Regions from separate parts of the Pantoea deleyi genome, predicted to be linked through region 1. Evidence: predicted binding sites of a transcription regulator. Region 1 holds the regulator's gene; each other region holds the start of a gene.
The links. The regulator sigma-54, encoded in region 1, starts transcription at its own class of promoters, with help from an activator protein. The targets are predictions, from matches to a motif close to GTTGGCACANNTTTCGCTNT.
Positions count from the first base shown of each region.

Region 1 (4,213 bases):
ACTGATAGCTATGGCCACATTAATCGCAGAAAACCTGGCGAAGGCCTATAAAGGCCGTCGCGTGGTAGAAGATGTCAGTCTGCAGGTAAAGTCCGGCGAGATTGTCGGCCTGCTGGGCCCGAACGGTGCCGGTAAGACCACCACCTTTTACATGGTGGTGGGGATCGTGCCCCGCGACGCGGGTCGTATTGTCATCGATGATGAAGATATCAGCATCCTGCCACTGCACGCCCGCGCACGTCGCGGCATCGGCTATCTGCCGCAGGAAGCCTCTATTTTCCGTCGCCTGAGCGTCTACGATAACCTGATGGCCGTCCTGCAGATCCGCGACGATCTGACGGAAGAGCAGCGTCAGGATCGCGCCCGCGAACTGATGGAAGAGTTCCACATCGAACACCTGCGCGACAGCATGGGCCAGGCGCTGTCGGGCGGTGAACGCCGTCGTGTTGAGATCGCGCGTGCGCTGGCGGCCAACCCGAAGTTTATCCTGCTGGATGAGCCCTTTGCTGGTGTTGACCCGATCTCCGTTATCGACATCAAAAAGATCATCGAGCATCTGCGTGACAGCGGCCTGGGCGTGCTGATCACCGACCACAACGTGCGTGAAACCTTAGCGGTCTGTGAGCGGGCTTACATCGTCAGCCAGGGCCACCTGATTGCGCACGGAACCCCGAACGAAATCCTCGCCGATGAGCAGGTGAAGCGGGTTTATTTGGGTGAAGAGTTCAGACTCTGATAAGGTGTCGTTAATACTGATGTTTACCTGGGAACTACCATCCTGTCTATGAAGCAAGGTTTACAACTCAGGTTCAGCCAACAGCTGGCAATGACGCCACAACTGCAGCAGGCCATTCGTCTGCTGCAGCTCTCTACGCTTGAACTCCAGCAGGAGTTACAGCTTGCACTGGAAAGCAATCCGCTGCTTGAGCAGACCGAACTGCACGAAGAGATCGACGCCCGGGAATCGTCCGAGGCCGAGGCGCTGGACACCCGCGAAGCCCTTGAGCAGAAAGAGATGCCCGATGAACTGCCGCTGGATGCCACCTGGGATGAGATCTACACGGCTGGCACGCCGTCAGGCACCGGCACCGACTATCAGGATGATGAGTTACCGGTCTATCAGGGCGAGACCACCCAGTCCCTGCAGGATTATCTGATGTGGCAGGTCGGGCTGACGCCGTTCAGTGACACCGATCGCGCGATTGCGACCTCTATCGTCGACGCTATCGATGACACCGGGTATCTTACCGTTTCGCTTGAAGAGATCCTGGACAGCATCGGCAACGACGAGCTGGAAGTGGATGAAGTGGAAGCGGTGCTGAAACGCATCCAGCGCTTCGACCCGATCGGCGTCGGCGCGCGCGACCTGCGTGACTGTCTGCTGGTGCAGCTTTCGCAGTATGCGCCCGAAACGCCGATGCTGGCAGAGGCGCGCCTGATCGTCGGCGAACATCTTGACCTGCTGGCGAATCACGATTTTCGCAGCCTGATGCGGGTGACGCGCCTGAAGGAAGAGGTGCTGAAAGAGGCGATGCTGCTGATTCAGTCGCTGGATCCGCGTCCGGGCCAGTCGATTAACACCGGCGAACCGGAGTATGTCATTCCCGACGTGCTGGTGCGCAAGGTCGGCAGCCGCTGGACGGTTGAACTGAACGCCGACAGCGTGCCGCGCCTGAAGATCAACCAGCACTATGCCGCGATGGGTGGCGCCACGCGCAACGAAAGCGACAGCCAGTTCATCCGCAGTAATCTGCAGGAAGCGCGCTGGCTGATCAAGAGCCTGGAGAGCCGCAACGATACGCTGCTGAAGGTGACGCGCTGTATCGTTGAACAGCAGCAGGCGTTTTTCGAGCAGGGTGAAGAGTTTATGCGTCCGATGGTGCTGGCCGATATCGCCCAGGCCGTTGAGATGCACGAGTCGACCATTTCCCGTGTGACGACGCAGAAGTATCTGCACAGCCCGCGGGGGATCTTCGAACTGAAGTACTTTTTCTCCAGTCACGTCAATACCGAAGGTGGCGGTGAAGCCTCTTCGACGGCGATCCGGGCGCTGGTGAAAAAATTAATTTCGGCGGAAAATCCAGCCAAACCCTTGAGCGACAGTAAACTGACCTCCATGTTATCTGATCAGGGGATTATGGTGGCACGGCGAACCGTCGCCAAATATCGTGAGTCTTTGTCCATCCCGCCATCGAACCAGCGTAAACAGCTGGTTTGACAGAAATGAGAAGGAAGACCTATGCAGCTGAACCTGACCGGGCAACACGTTGAAATCACCGAACCTCTGCGTGAATTCGTCAACGGTAAATTTGCCAAACTGGAACACTATTTCGAACATATCAATCAGGTCTATATTGTCCTGAAAGTTGAGAAAGTCACTCAGGTGGCGGACGCAACGCTTCACGTGAACGGTGGCGAGCTGCACGCCACATCGGAAGCGGAAGATATGTATGCGGCCATTGACGGGCTGATCGACAAGCTCGCCCGTCAGCTGACCAAACACAAAGATAAACTGAAAAAACACTAACCTTCACGCCAGCTACGCGCGCCTGCCGCGCAGAGCCGACAGGATGGGGCGGATAATCCGCCCCGTTTTGTCATCTGAGCAGAGGCGCCGTTTGTCTCCCGCGTCTGGACGCGCTGGCGGTGAATGGCCTGGTGAACTCGCAAGTGAAACGATAATGAACAACGATCTTACACTGGAATTGAGCACGGTGCTTTCGCCTGACTGCACCCGCAGCGGCGTACACTGCCAGAGCAAAAAACGTGCGCTGGAAATCATCAGCGAACTGGCCGCAAAGCAGCTCAACCTGCCGCACCAGACGCTTTTTGAAGCGATCCTGACCCGTGAACGCATGGGCAGTACCGGTATCGGCAACGGTATCGCCATTCCTCACGGCAAGCTGGAAGAGGATACGCTGCGTGCGGTCGGGGTCTTTATCAGCCTCGAACAGCCGATTGCGTTCGATGCCGTCGATAACCAGCCGGTCGATCTGCTGTTTGCCTTACTGGTGCCGGCTGACCAGTGCAAAACGCACCTGCACACCCTTTCACTGGTGGCAAAACGTCTGGCAGATAAAACGGTCTGCCGCCGTCTGCGCGCGGCGCAGAGTGATGAAGAGCTCTACGCCATTATTACGGAAATCCAGACAGAGCAGTAACGCGTCTTTACCGGCCGGGTGCCGGTTTTAAAACGGGAGAGAAGGTCATGGTGCTGATGATCGTTAGCGGTCGTTCAGGCTCGGGGAAGTCAGTGGCGCTCCGTGCGCTGGAAGATATGGGATTCTACTGCGTCGACAACCTGCCGGTCGTGCTGCTGCCTGAGTTAGCGAACTCGCTGGCTGAGCGCAATATTTCGGCGGCGGTCAGTATCGATGTCCGGAACATGCCTGAATCCCCTGAAATTTTCGAAACCGCGCTGAATAATCTGCCCGACTCCTTTTCACCGCAGCTGCTTTTTCTCGACGCCGATCGCAATACCCTGATTCGGCGTTACAGCGATACGCGCCGTCTGCACCCGCTTTCCAGCAAGAACCTGTCGCTGGAGAGCGCGATTGACGAAGAGAGCGATCTGCTGGAGCCGCTGCGCTCCCGCGCCGACCTGATCATCGACACCTCCGAGATGTCGGTGCATGAGCTGGCCGAGATGCTGCGTACCCGCCTGCTGGGCAAGCGCGAACGCGAGCTGACCATGGTGTTTGAATCCTTCGGCTTCAAGCATGGCATCCCCATTGATGCAGACTATGTGTTTGACGTACGCTTTCTGCCCAATCCACACTGGGATCCCAAGCTGCGACCGATGACCGGCCTCGATCGTCCGGTAGCCGCCTTCCTCGATCGCCACACCGAAGTACACAATTTTATCTACCAGACGCGCAGCTATTTAGAACTCTGGCTGCCGATGCTGGAAACCAACAACCGTAGCTATCTTACCGTGGCGATTGGCTGTACCGGCGGTAAACATCGCTCCGTCTATATTGCCGAGCAGCTGGCCGATTACTTCCGTTCACGCGGTAAGAATGTACAGTCACGCCATCGCACGCTGGAAAAGCGCAAATCATGACCGTCAGACAAACTGTAGAAATCAGGAATAAGCTGGGTATGCACGCCCGTCCGGCAATGAAGCTCTTTGAGCTGGTGCAGAGCTTTGACGCCGACGTGCTGCTGCGTAACGAGGCGGGCACCGAAGCCGAAGCCAGCAGCGTGATTGCGC
Region 1 covers NZ_CP071405.1:3,519,755-3,523,967, forward strand. The annotation lists gene lptA (lipopolysaccharide ABC transporter substrate-binding protein LptA) at 1-5, shown strand, start outside; gene lptB (LPS export ABC transporter ATP-binding protein) at 11-736, shown strand; gene rpoN (RNA polymerase factor sigma-54) at 785-2,218, shown strand; gene hpf (ribosome hibernation promoting factor) at 2,240-2,527, shown strand; gene ptsN (PTS IIA-like nitrogen regulatory protein PtsN) at 2,682-3,161, shown strand; gene rapZ (RNase adapter RapZ) at 3,209-4,063, shown strand; gene npr (PTS phosphocarrier protein NPr) at 4,060-4,213, shown strand, end outside.

Region 2 (4,213 bases), 410 kb from region 1:
ACGCCGCCTTGATTTCATCGCCTTTCGGCCCGAATACGCCCAGGAAGAACGGCGCATAGGCGCGGGTAAAGTCGATCACTTTTTCCCGCTCGGCGTTTTTGCCCATGCTGGAGATCACCAGATCGACCTTGTCGGTCTGCAGGTAAGGCACGCGGTTGGCACTGCTGACCGGCACCAGCTGCAACTTAAGTTTCATCTGCTTTGCCAGGTATTTCGCCATATCGATGTCATACCCCTGCGGCTGCAGATCGGTCCCGACCGAACCAAACGGCGGGAAATCCTGCGGCACGGCAACGCGGATGACCCCGCGCTTCTGAATATCCTGCAGTTGATCGGCCAGTGCGCTTCCCGCCTGAGCCATCAGTAATGCCGCTGCGGCAACCGCCATCAAAACTTTTTTCATTATGCACCCCGGTGAGATTAACGTGAAACAAAAGATTCTTTGAACTGAAATCTGCAACTAATGTGCCAACCCGGCTGACACGAAAAAAAACGATAAACGCGGCGGCTCAGGGTGGAAAGCGGGCGTAACCGGGGCAGTTACGCCGGTGCGGGGATGTACTGAAATGGGGCAAAGCACCAAAAGGGTGCCTGTTAACGGTGCTCCAGCTCGTCAAACTGCTGATAAAGATCCGCGATCTGATGAATACGCTGACGTCCCTGGGCCAGGGTTTCATGCAGCAGCGCGTTTGCCAGCAGGTTGACCAGGCTCATGGCGGCGCTGTAGCTGTCAAAGGCGGAGACGCTGTCCAGCGGCGTACAGAGCTGCCAGCGCGCCAGCGCCATCACCGTCTGCGCCTGCGGCTCACACAGCACCAGCACCGGCACCGCAGCGGCCTGAAGCTGCTGCATCAGCGGCCGGATAATGCGGGGACGACGACGAAACGCCATCACCACCACCATATCTTCCGGGGTGATATCCACCAGCTCCTCAGCCAGCGTCTGGCCCGGCTGCGGCAGGATATGCACCTGGGAACGCGCCTGCACCAGCTGCTGACGCAGGTGCAGCGCTACCGGATAGGCGTTGCGCATGCCGATGATAAAGACGCGCTTCGCCTGCGCCATCTGCCCGACCACCTCACTGAACTGGCGGGCATCCAGACTGTTGACCCACTGCGTCAGGTTGGCCATCTCCTGCTTGTAGTGGCGCGCCAGCAGCGTGTTGCCCTGCACGGCATCGCGGTTATCGGTCAGCGGCATGCCGCTCTGACGCAGGATGCGCAGCTCATCACGCATATCCTTATATTTTTCATAGCCCAGACGCTTAAACAGCCGACTGACCGTGGCTTTCGACACGCCGCTGAGCCGCGCCAGCTCGGCGCTGTTGTAGCTGATCAGATCGTCGAAGTGGTCAAAAACGAAGTCGGCAATACGCTGCTCCTGCGGCGAAAGCTGGGGATAGTGACTTCTGAGTCGTTCATCAAGCTGTTTCATAACCCGTCCTGTAACTTTTGTTTCAGCAGAAGCTAGCACAATTTACGCCAGGTTAACCGCCGCAATCTCTGTCCGGGATGAAAACTGGAACAGCTCTTGCTTCATCAGAGATTCTGTTACCCGAAGAACGAGTGAACGATGATTCAGAGCAATATGGCCCCGCAGGGGATGGCGGTGACGCCGCACCATCTGGCGAGTGAAAGTGCGCTGGCGGTGCTGCGTGATGGCGGCAACGCCATTGAGGCGATGGTGGCGGCGGCGGCGACCATCGCCGTGGTCTATCCGCATATGAACGGACTGGGCGGCGACGGCTTCTGGCTGATTCTGCCGCCCAATGGCGAGCCGGTGGCTATCGACGCCAGCGGCGCAGCCGGTGCGCTGGCCCACTGTGACTTCTATGCGGATCACCCGACGATCCCCCATCGCGGGCCGAAGGCGGCGCTGACCGTCGCCGGTACGGTCAGTGGCTGGCAGGAGGCGCTGGCGATCTCTGAAGAGATGGGCAGCCCGATGCTGCCGCTGGCGCGCCTGCTGCGGGATGCCATCCGCTACGCCGCCGACGGTATTCCGGTCACGGCGTCGCAGACCGCCGCGACCACCACATTCTGTCATGAGCTGCAGCATCAGCCCGGCTTCAGCGCGACATTTATGCCCGACGGCCACGTCCCGCCGCCGGGCAGCCGTTTCACCCAGCCCGCCCTGGCGCAGACGCTGAGTCTGCTGAGCGAACAGGGGCTCGACAGCTTCTATCGCGGCGCGCTGGCGCACCATATGGCCGATGAGATGGCCACGCTGGGTATGCCCGTTACGCTGGCGGACCTTCAGCAGCATCGTGCCCGCCGCACAACGCCGCTGCATCTCAGTCACAGCGAAGGCGACATCTGGAATATCACCCCGCCCACCCAGGGCATGGTGTCGCTGGCGATCCTCGGCATCACCGATCGTCTGGAGATGGCCGGCGCGGATGACGCGCAGACGGTGCACCGCATCGTGGAGGCCACCAAAAAAGCCTTTGCGCTGCGCGATCAGCACATCACAGATCCGCGTCACGTCAAAGAAGATCTGCAGGCGCTGCTGGACAGCGACCACCTTGCCACGCTGGCCAGCCAGATTGCGGATGGGGAAGCCGCTGCCTGGGGCCAGGGACGCGGTCCGGGCGATACCGTCTGGATGGGCGTTATGGACAGCAGCGGTCTGGCAGTCTCATTCATTCAGAGCATCTATCACGAATTTGGCAGCGGTGTCGTGCTGCCCGGCACCGGGATCACCTGGCAGAATCGCGGGGCGGCGTTCAGCCTCGACCCGGATCATCTGCTGGCGCTGGCGCCCGGTAAGCAGCCGTTTCATACCCTGAACCCCGCCGCCGCCCGCCTGAAAGATGGCCGTACGCTGGTCTACGGCGCGATGGGCGGTGACGGGCAGCCGCAGACCCAGGCGGCGATCTTTACCCGCCATGTCATTCAGGGCCTGCCGCTTCAGCAGGCGGTGAGTGCGCCGCGCTGGCTGCTGGGCCGCACCTGGGGACAGTCGTCCGACTCGCTGAAACTGGAAGGTCGCTTTGACGCTGAAACGGTCTCGCGGCTGCGCCAGTGGGGACACGAGGTGGAACTGCTGCCGGACTTCAGCGAATCCGTGGGCCATGCAGGTGCCATCGTGCGGCACAGCAACGGCATGTTCGAAGGCGCCAGCGATCCGCGCAGTAACGGCAGCGCCGCCGGTTTTTAACAGGAGCGAATCATGAATCAACACGACTGGGCCAGCTATATCGGCCATATGGAGCAGATACTGCAGCTGGAACTGGATGAGGCCCGGCGCGCCGAGCTGCTGACCCAGCTTGCGCGCATTGCGGAGATGGCGGCGCCGCTGATGGCGTTTCCGCTGGATGACCGGCTGGAAGTGGCAGGAGTCTATCAGGCATGAATCTAAGTGACGTTTCGATTCAGACCCTGCAGCGGGCGATCCGCCAGGGTGAGATCAGTGCGCATGAGGTGGCGCAGCTGACGCTGCAGGCGATTGAGCAGCACAATCCGGCGCTGAACGCCTGGACGGCGGTCACCGGGCCGCGCATGCTGCAGGAAGCCCGCGCCGTGGATGCACAGCGGCAGCGTGGTGAGCCCCTGCCGCCGCTAGCGGGCATCCCCTATGCCGTGAAAAACCTGTTTGACGTGGCGGGGCACAGCACGCTGGCCGGGGCCAGCCTGTTCCGCGATCGCCCGGCCGCGCAGGCGGATGCCTTTGCTGTCGGGAAACTGCGGGACGCAGGCGCACTGCTGTCGGGCATGCTGAATATGGATGCCTATGCCTACGGCTTTACCACCGAGAACAGCCACTATGGTGCGACGCGCAATCCCCGCGATCTCAGCCGCGTGGCGGGCGGCTCGTCCGGTGGCTCCGCGGCCGCCGTGGCCGCCGGGCTGGTGCATTTTTCGCTGGGCACCGACACCAACGGCTCGATTCGGGTGCCCGCGTCGCTGTGCGGCATTTTTGGCCTTAAGCCCACCTTTGGCCGCCTCTCGCGCAGCGGCAGCCATCCTTTTGTCGCCAGCCTGGACCATATCGGCCCTCTGGCCCGCCGGGTGGATGACCTCGCGCTGGTCTATGACCAGTTGCAGGGTGCCGATCCCGCTGATGCGTTTCAGGCGAATCATCCGCAGGCCGCCACGCTGCCTTCGCTGGCTCAGGGCAGCGAAGGCTTACGCTGCGGCGTGCTCGGCGGCTTTTTTGCCCGCTGGTGCGATGAGGATGCCCGCGCCGCCGTCGCGGCGGGTGCGGCCGCGCT
Region 2 covers NZ_CP071405.1:3,112,804-3,117,016, forward strand. The annotation lists gene J1C59_RS14780 (transporter substrate-binding domain-containing protein) at 1-403, opposite strand, end outside; gene hpxU (MurR/RpiR family transcriptional regulator HpxU) at 595-1,434, opposite strand; gene J1C59_RS14790 (gamma-glutamyltransferase family protein) at 1,573-3,159, shown strand; gene hpxX (oxalurate catabolism protein HpxX) at 3,172-3,354, shown strand; gene J1C59_RS14800 (AtzE family amidohydrolase) at 3,351-4,213, shown strand, end outside.
Region 2: J1C59_RS14790 (gamma-glutamyltransferase family protein) is a predicted target of sigma-54. The motif match lies at 1,518-1,537, and genes of this name have one in related genera.

Region 3 (4,213 bases), 560 kb from region 1:
CTCATCCATCCGGAAATGGCTTTGCAGCGACGCCAGCGGCACACGACTCAGATCACTCCAGACACCCAGCACGCGGTTAAAGTCGATATCGATAATCACATTGCCTAAATCAAAGATATACAGCATGGTGTCTCTCCCTCGGTTCCCTGGACTATTCACTCTAGCGGCAAAAGTGCAGGCTGAACAGGCATCCGCGGAGAGAAAAGCGTAAACGCCGGAAGGCGAGCAAAACGTGCGGGAGTACAGATGAGCCGGGCGGGGTCCGGCTGAAAAAAGCGGGGCTTCAGGCAAAAAAAAAGCCCCGCATGGCGGAGCTTTTCTCAGTTAAAGACGCAATTATGCGTCTTTAGGACCACGTGAAGCACGTTTACGGTCGTTTTCTGTCAGGTGACGTTTACGGATACGTACTGACAGCGGCGTCACTTCTACCAGTTCATCATCATCGATGAACTCGATAGCCTGTTCCAGCGTCATTTTCTGCGGTGGAACCAGCGTCGTGGCTTCATCGGTACCGGAAGCACGCATGTTGGTCAGCTTCTTACCGGTCAGACAGTTAACGGTCAGGTCGTTAGAACGGCTGTGAATACCGATAATCTGGCCTTCATAGACTTCTGCACCGTGACCCAGGAACAGCTTACCGCGATCCTGCAGACCGAACAGCGCGAACGCAACGGCTTTACCCTGACCATTAGAGATCAGTACGCCGTTCTGACGCTGGCCGACTTCGCCCTGACGGATGTCATCGTAGTGGCTGAAGGTCGAATAGAGCAGACCAGTACCGGAAGTCATGGTCATGAATTCGTTACGGAAGCCAATCAGACCACGGCTTGGGATCACGTAGTCAAGACGGACGCGGCCTTTGCCATCCGGATCCATGTTTTTCAGGTCGCCTTTACGCTCGCCCATGGCCTGCATAACGGAACCCTGATGCGTCTCTTCGATATCCAGCGTAACGTTTTCGAATGGCTCCTGCTTGCGGCCTTCGAATTCGCGGAAGATAACTTTCGGACGGGATACCGCCAGTTCGAAACCTTCACGACGCATGTTTTCGATCAGAACAGAGAGGTGAAGCTCACCACGACCTGAAACGCGGAACGCGTCAGCATCTTCCGTTTCTTCAACGCGCAGTGCCACGTTGTGAACCAGTTCTTTGTTCAGACGCTCAAGGATCTGACGTGACGTCACATACTTACCTTCTTTACCGCAGAACGGTGAGGTGTTGACGTTGAAGAACATGGTTACGGTAGGCTCATCGACGCTCAGTGCCGGCAGCGCCTGCACGTTCTGTGGATCACAGATAGTGTCAGAGATGTTCAGCTCGCCCAGACCGGTGATGGCGATGATATCGCCTGCTTCGGCCAGGTCGCTGTCGATACGCTCAAGACCCAGGTGCGTCAGGACTTTGCCGACTTTACCGTTACGGGTTTTGCCTTCGCTATCGATGATAGTGACCTGCTGGTTAGGCTTCACTTTACCGCGTTTGATACGGCCGATACCGATCACGCCCAGGTAGTTGTTGTAGTCCAGCTGAGAGATTTGCATCTGCAGTGGCGCTTCAACCTCAACCTGAGGCGGAGAAACGTGGTCGACGATTGCCTGATACAGCGGGGTCATATCGTCAGCCATGTCGGTGTGCTCCAGACCCGCAATACCATTCAGCGCAGAGGCGAAAATGATAGGGAAGTCGAGCTGCTCGTCGGTCGCATCCAGGTTAACGAACAGGTCGAAGACCTGATCCACAACCCAGTCCGGACGCGCGCCAGGGCGGTCTACTTTGTTGATAACCACAATCGGCTTCAGACCATGCGCGAACGCTTTTTTGGTCACGAAGCGGGTTTGCGGCATAGGGCCATCCATCGCATCTACAACCAGCAGCACCGAGTCCACCATGGACATGACGCGCTCAACTTCACCACCGAAGTCGGCGTGTCCTGGGGTATCAACGATGTTGATACGGTAGTCATTCCACTTAATGGCGGTGTTTTTTGCGAGGATGGTAATCCCACGCTCTTTCTCCAAATCATTGGAGTCCATCACACGCTCGGTTGCTTCGGTACGGGCATCAAAAGTACCGGATTGTTGCAGCAGTTTGTCAACCAGGGTGGTCTTTCCATGGTCAACGTGCGCGATGATGGCGATGTTACGCAAATTTTCGATCACAGCTTTGCCTCAGGCATTAGAAATAGCGCGCTATTGTACACGGATTAAGCGGAAGACTGAACACGATCACACTTTTCACTGAAAGTTTATTGCATTGGCGCAAATTCGCACTGTTCCCGGTGCAGAAAATGCACTAAGTTGGTCCTGCGCACCAAAATAGTGCTCAAAGTGCACTCACCAGCACCATTTTGGTGCGCTAAAACCATCGTGGTGCAGCCGCTTTATGACAAAAAGGTGCAGCACAAGGCGATTTAAGCAACATCAAAAAAGTTGGCACAGAATTCGCTTTAGTCTGTTTAAGCGTAAACGCCAGTCAGATGTCGGTTGAAGAGCGTGCCGGAAGAGATGGAGCAGGAAGCAGTTTCCCGCCACGCCTTCCGGAAACGACGTTTCCTCGCCATGTAGATAATGAAAGACCATTTCCAGGAGAGTTGAGTATGTCCGCTGAACACGTTCTCTCGATGATGAACGAGCATGAAGTTAAGTTTGTTGACCTGCGTTTTACCGATACCAAAGGTAAAGAACAGCACGTTACGATCCCTGCTCACCAGGTTAACGCTGACTTCTTCGAAGAAGGCAAAATGTTCGATGGTTCCTCTATCGGCGGCTGGAAAGGCATCAACGAATCAGACATGGTGCTGATGCCTGACGCGACCACCGCGGTCATGGATCCTTTCTTCGAAGATTCTACGCTGATCATCCGTTGTGACATTCTTGAGCCAGGCACCATGCAGGGCTACGATCGCGATCCACGCTCCATCGCCAAGCGCGCGGAAGATTTCCTGCGCTCTTCCGGCATCGCTGATACCGTGCTGTTTGGACCCGAACCTGAATTCTTCCTGTTTGATGACATCCGTTTCGGTTCATCAACCTCCGGTTCACATGTTGCTATCGACGATATCGAAGCCGCATGGAACACCGGTAAAGAGTATGAAGGCGGTAACAAAGGTCACCGTCCAGGTCTGAAAGGCGGCTACTTCCCGGTTCCCCCGGTTGACTCATCACAGGACATCCGTTCTGCCATGTGTCTGACCATGGAGCAGATGGGCCTGGTCGTTGAAGCGCATCACCACGAAGTGGCCACCGCGGGTCAGAACGAAGTGGCTACCCGCTTCAACACCATGACCAAGAAAGCGGACGAAATTCAGATCTACAAATATGTCGTTCACAACGTCGCGCACGCGTACGGCAAAACCGCGACCTTCATGCCGAAGCCTATGTTTGGCGACAACGGTTCAGGCATGCACTGCCACATGTCCCTTTCTAAAGGTGGCCAGAACCTGTTTGCCGGCGATAAGTACGGCGGCCTGTCTGAAATGGCCCTGTTCTACATCGGCGGTATCATCAAACACGCTAAAGCAATCAACGCCCTGGCGAACCCGACCACCAACTCCTACAAGCGTCTGGTTCCGGGTTACGAAGCACCGGTCATGCTGGCTTACTCAGCCCGTAACCGTTCTGCCTCTATCCGTATTCCGGTTGTTGCCAGCCCGAAAGCCCGTCGTATCGAAGCGCGCTTCCCGGATCCAGCGGCTAACCCATACCTGGCGTTCACCGCGCTGCTGATGGCTGGCCTGGATGGCATCATCAACAAGATCCATCCTGGCGATGCGATGGATAAAAACCTGTATGACCTGCCACCGGAAGAAGAAGCTGAGATTCCAAAAGTTGCAGGCTCTCTGGAAGAAGCCCTGAATGCACTGAACGAAGACCGCGAGTTCCTGACCCGTGGCGGTGTGTTCACTGACGAATCAATCGACGCTTACATCGAACTGCGTAAAACAGAGATGGACCGCGTTCGCATGACGCCACACCCGGTTGAGTTCGAGCTTTACTACAGCGTTTAACTGGTCAGACGTTTTTGTTGCCGTGGAAACTTTTAGCCCATCTTCGGATGGGCTTTTTTCTCCGCGAATTCACCGTTCATTCGCGCCCTTTCCGGCTTAAAGAGTAAAATGCACCTATTTAGTGCAGAGGAACGTGGTATGGCAACTGGCTCTCTGCCCGATGCAGGGCAGATTCTCAACGCATTGATCAACAGTATTCTGCTGGT
Region 3 covers NZ_CP071405.1:96,543-100,755, reverse strand. The annotation lists gene yihX (glucose-1-phosphatase) at 1-126, opposite strand, end outside; gene typA (ribosome-dependent GTPase TypA) at 337-2,160, opposite strand; gene glnA (glutamate--ammonia ligase) at 2,598-4,007, shown strand; gene glnL (nitrogen regulation protein NR(II)) at 4,146-4,213, shown strand, end outside.
Region 3: glnA (glutamate--ammonia ligase) is a predicted target of sigma-54. The motif match lies at 2,430-2,449, and genes of this name have one in related genera.

Region 4 (4,213 bases), 930 kb from region 1:
GTTTTGGCATGTTCATTGGCTGCAGCCACTATCCGGAATGCGGATATACGGAAACCATCGACAAGCCGGATGAAACCACGCTGGCCTGTCCGCAGTGTCATGAAGGCCACCTGGTTCAGCGCCGCTCCCGCTATGGCAAAACGTTTCACTCCTGCGATCGCTATCCGGCCTGCCAGTTTGTCGTAAACCTGACCCCCGTTGCCGGAGTCTGTCCTTATTGCCAGTATCCGCTGTTAGTTGAGAAAAAGACGGCGCAGGGCGTGAAACGCTTCTGCGCCAGTAAGCGTTGTGGCAAAGCCATTACTGAAGAGAATTGATCGTTCATGGAAAATCAACACCTCGCCGATTCGCTTGAAACCTGCTTAGAGCAGCTGAATCGACAGGCGGTCATCGCCTATCCCACTGAAGCCGTATTTGGTCTGGGCTGTGACCCTGACAGTGAATCCGCCGTTATGGCTCTGCTGGCGCTGAAACAGCGTCCGGTAGAGAAGGGGCTGATTCTGATCGCGGCTGACTACAGCCAGCTGGAGCCTTACATCTCCGCGCGCGAACTCTCTGTAACCCAGCGGGAACGGATGTTTGCATGCTGGCCTGGCCCGGTCACGTTCGTTGTCCCCGTTCCGCCTCAGACGCCGCGCTGGCTTACCGGACAGTTTGATTCACTGGCGATCCGTGTCAGCGACCATCCGGATGTGCAGGCGATTTGCCGGGCATTCGGCAAACCGCTGGTATCGACCAGCGCAAATCTGACCGGTCTGCCTCCCTGCCGCACGGCAGAAGAGGTGAAGCGCCAGTTTGGCGAGCATTTCCCGGTGCTGTCTGGAAAGACAGGTGGACGACTCAATCCTTCCGAAATCCGCGATGTCATCAGCGGCGAACTTATACGTCAGGGTTAATGTATGGACCACTTCGCCGTTTTCGGTAATCCGATCAACCACAGTAAATCTCCGCTGATCCATCAGGCTTTCGCTGAACAGACGGGCATCGAACACCGCTATGGCCGTATCTGCGCGCCGATGGAGGGATTTCCTCAGGCGCTGACGGCTTTTTTTGAACAGGGCGGACGTGGTGCCAACGTGACGTTGCCTTTCAAACAGCAGGCATTTGAATTTGCCGATCGGCTCACTGAACGTGCCGCGCTATCCGGCGCGGTAAATACGGTGAAGAAACTCAGCGATGGGCTAATCCAGGGCGACAATACGGATGGTATTGGCCTGCTAAGCGATCTTGAACGGCTGGGGATGATCACTGCCGGTGACAAGGTATTGCTGGTGGGCGCCGGCGGCGCGGCGCGTGGAGTCATCCTGCCGCTGCTTTCATCAGGGGTCACACTGACGGTGGTCAACCGCACCGCCGCGCGGGCAGAAGAGCTGGTCAGCCTGTTCAATAAGCATGGCACCCTCCGCGCCTCTGATTTCGACCAGTTAGCAGATCAGCACTTCGACTTAATCATTAATGCCACCTCAAGCGGCGTAGAGGGGAAGACACCGCCTTTACCTGCGGAACTCATCCATCCCGGGGTGCGCTGCTATGACATGTTCTATCAAAGCGGGCTGACGCCGTTTTTGCACTGGTGCCAGGCGCACGGCGCGCAGCATCTTGCCGATGGCGTGGGCATGCTGGTTGGCCAGGCCGCCCATGCCTTCTATCTGTGGCACGGTGTGATGCCGGAAATTGCGCCGGTCATCGTTCAGCTTAAGCAGGCCATGCAACCGTGAATCAGGCTATCCAGTTTCCGGATGAGGAAACCTATAACGCGGAACGGAATGCTGTCTGTTTCCCGGTGCTGGTAAACGGCATGCGGCTGAACTGTGCCATCGGCGCTGCGGCGCTGGTGGCGCGTTTTGGTGAAGGGGAGGCGATGGCGCTGTTTCAGCACCATCGCTGGGATCTGGAAGATGAAGCCGAAGCGGCAATACGTCAGGATCGTATTGATGATCAGGGCTGGATCTGGTTATCGCCAGCCAGGTAGTCATCCTTCCAGGTAACGTAGTTGTTAGCGGAATAGCGTAAACCTTCTTTCTCACTCTCATTCAGCGGCCTGATCTGTCTGACCGGACTCCCCAGATAGAGATAGCCGCTCTCCAGTCTTTTACCCGGCGGCACCAGACTGCCCGCGCCAATCATCACCTCTTCTTCTACTATCACGCCATCGAGCAGAATCGATCCCATACCAACCAGCACACGATTCCCAATGGTGCAGCCGTGAAGCATGGCTTTATGTCCGACCGTGACATCCTCGCCAATAATCAGCGGGAAGCCCTGTGGATTAGATGCGGATTTGTGCGTCACATGCAGAACACTGCCATCCTGGACATTGGTGCGGGCGCCAATGCGCACCTGATTCACATCACCCCGGATAGCAACCAGCGGCCAGATGCTGACGTCATCCTCCATAATCACATCGCCGACGACGACACTGCTGGGATCCACCATGACGCGCTGACCGGTTTGCGGAAAAAGATGTTTATAGGGACGTAGAGCGGAACTCATTATGTTCTCCTTTATCGTGTTTACAGTTCAGCCTGATGCGATTTCAACCAGCTGACAAGCCCATTCTGGCCTGGATCGCTGGCGATCTCATCAATCTGGATCATTTATAACCATTCAGAAAAAAGATCCAAAAAAAGGGTTGTGCTCTGAAACGGGATCCCTATAATGCGCCTCCATCAACACGGCACACCGGCAACGGGAAACGGGCTGAGAGGCACAGGAGACTGCGCCGCCGGAGAAAACTTCTGAAAAAAGAGGTTGACTCTGAAGGAGGAAAGCGTAATATACGCCACCTCGCGACAGGACGCTAACGCACTGTTCGCACTGCTCTTTAACAATTTATCAGACAATCTGTGTGGGCACTCGCAGGATTGATATCAGCGTCTCCGGACGCAAAAAATATTAAGCCTCACGAGTGAACACATAATGAAATTCATTATGACGTTTTACAGATGAGCATCGCTGGACTTGTTCCGGCAAATCAAACTTTAAATTGAAGAGTTTGATCATGGCTCAGATTGAACGCTGGCGGCAGGCCTAACACATGCAAGTCGGACGGTAGCACAGAGAGCTTGCTCTCGGGTGACGAGTGGCGGACGGGTGAGTAATGTCTGGGGATCTGCCCGATAGAGGGGGATAACCACTGGAAACGGTGGCTAATACCGCATAACGTCGCAAGACCAAAGAGGGGGACCTTCGGGCCTCTCACTATCGGATGAACCCAGATGGGATTAGCTAGTAGGCGGGGTAATGGCCCACCTAGGCGACGATCCCTAGCTGGTCTGAGAGGATGACCAGCCACACTGGAACTGAGACACGGTCCAGACTCCTACGGGAGGCAGCAGTGGGGAATATTGCACAATGGGCGCAAGCCTGATGCAGCCATGCCGCGTGTATGAAGAAGGCCTTCGGGTTGTAAAGTACTTTCAGCGGGGAGGAAGGCGGTGCGGTTAATAACCGCGCCGATTGACGTTACCCGCAGAAGAAGCACCGGCTAACTCCGTGCCAGCAGCCGCGGTAATACGGAGGGTGCAAGCGTTAATCGGAATTACTGGGCGTAAAGCGCACGCAGGCGGTCTGTTAAGTCAGATGTGAAATCCCCGGGCTTAACCTGGGAACTGCATTTGAAACTGGCAGGCTTGAGTCTCGTAGAGGGGGGTAGAATTCCAGGTGTAGCGGTGAAATGCGTAGAGATCTGGAGGAATACCGGTGGCGAAGGCGGCCCCCTGGACGAAGACTGACGCTCAGGTGCGAAAGCGTGGGGAGCAAACAGGATTAGATACCCTGGTAGTCCACGCCGTAAACGATGTCGACTTGGAGGTTGTTCCCTTGAGGAGTGGCTTCCGGAGCTAACGCGTTAAGTCGACCGCCTGGGGAGTACGGCCGCAAGGTTAAAACTCAAATGAATTGACGGGGGCCCGCACAAGCGGTGGAGCATGTGGTTTAATTCGATGCAACGCGAAGAACCTTACCTACTCTTGACATCCAGCGAACGGGGCAGAGATGCCCCGGTGCCTTCGGGAACGCTGAGACAGGTGCTGCATGGCTGTCGTCAGCTCGTGTTGTGAAATGTTGGGTTAAGTCCCGCAACGAGCGCAACCCTTATCCTTTGTTGCCAGCGATTCGGTCGGGAACTCAAAGGAGACTGCCGGTGATAAACCGGAGGAAGGTGGGGATGACGTCAAGTCATCATGGCCCTTACGAGTAGGGCTACACACGT
Region 4 covers NZ_CP071405.1:465,855-470,067, forward strand. The annotation lists gene J1C59_RS02245 (DNA topoisomerase family protein) at 1-317, shown strand, start outside; gene tsaC (L-threonylcarbamoyladenylate synthase type 1 TsaC) at 324-896, shown strand; gene aroE (shikimate dehydrogenase) at 900-1,718, shown strand; gene J1C59_RS02260 (DUF1488 family protein) at 1,715-1,972, shown strand; gene J1C59_RS02265 (gamma carbonic anhydrase family protein) at 1,939-2,493, opposite strand; rRNA gene J1C59_RS02270 (16S ribosomal RNA) at 2,984-4,213, shown strand, end outside.
Region 4: J1C59_RS02265 (gamma carbonic anhydrase family protein) is a predicted target of sigma-54. The motif match lies at 2,768-2,787, and genes of this name have one in related genera.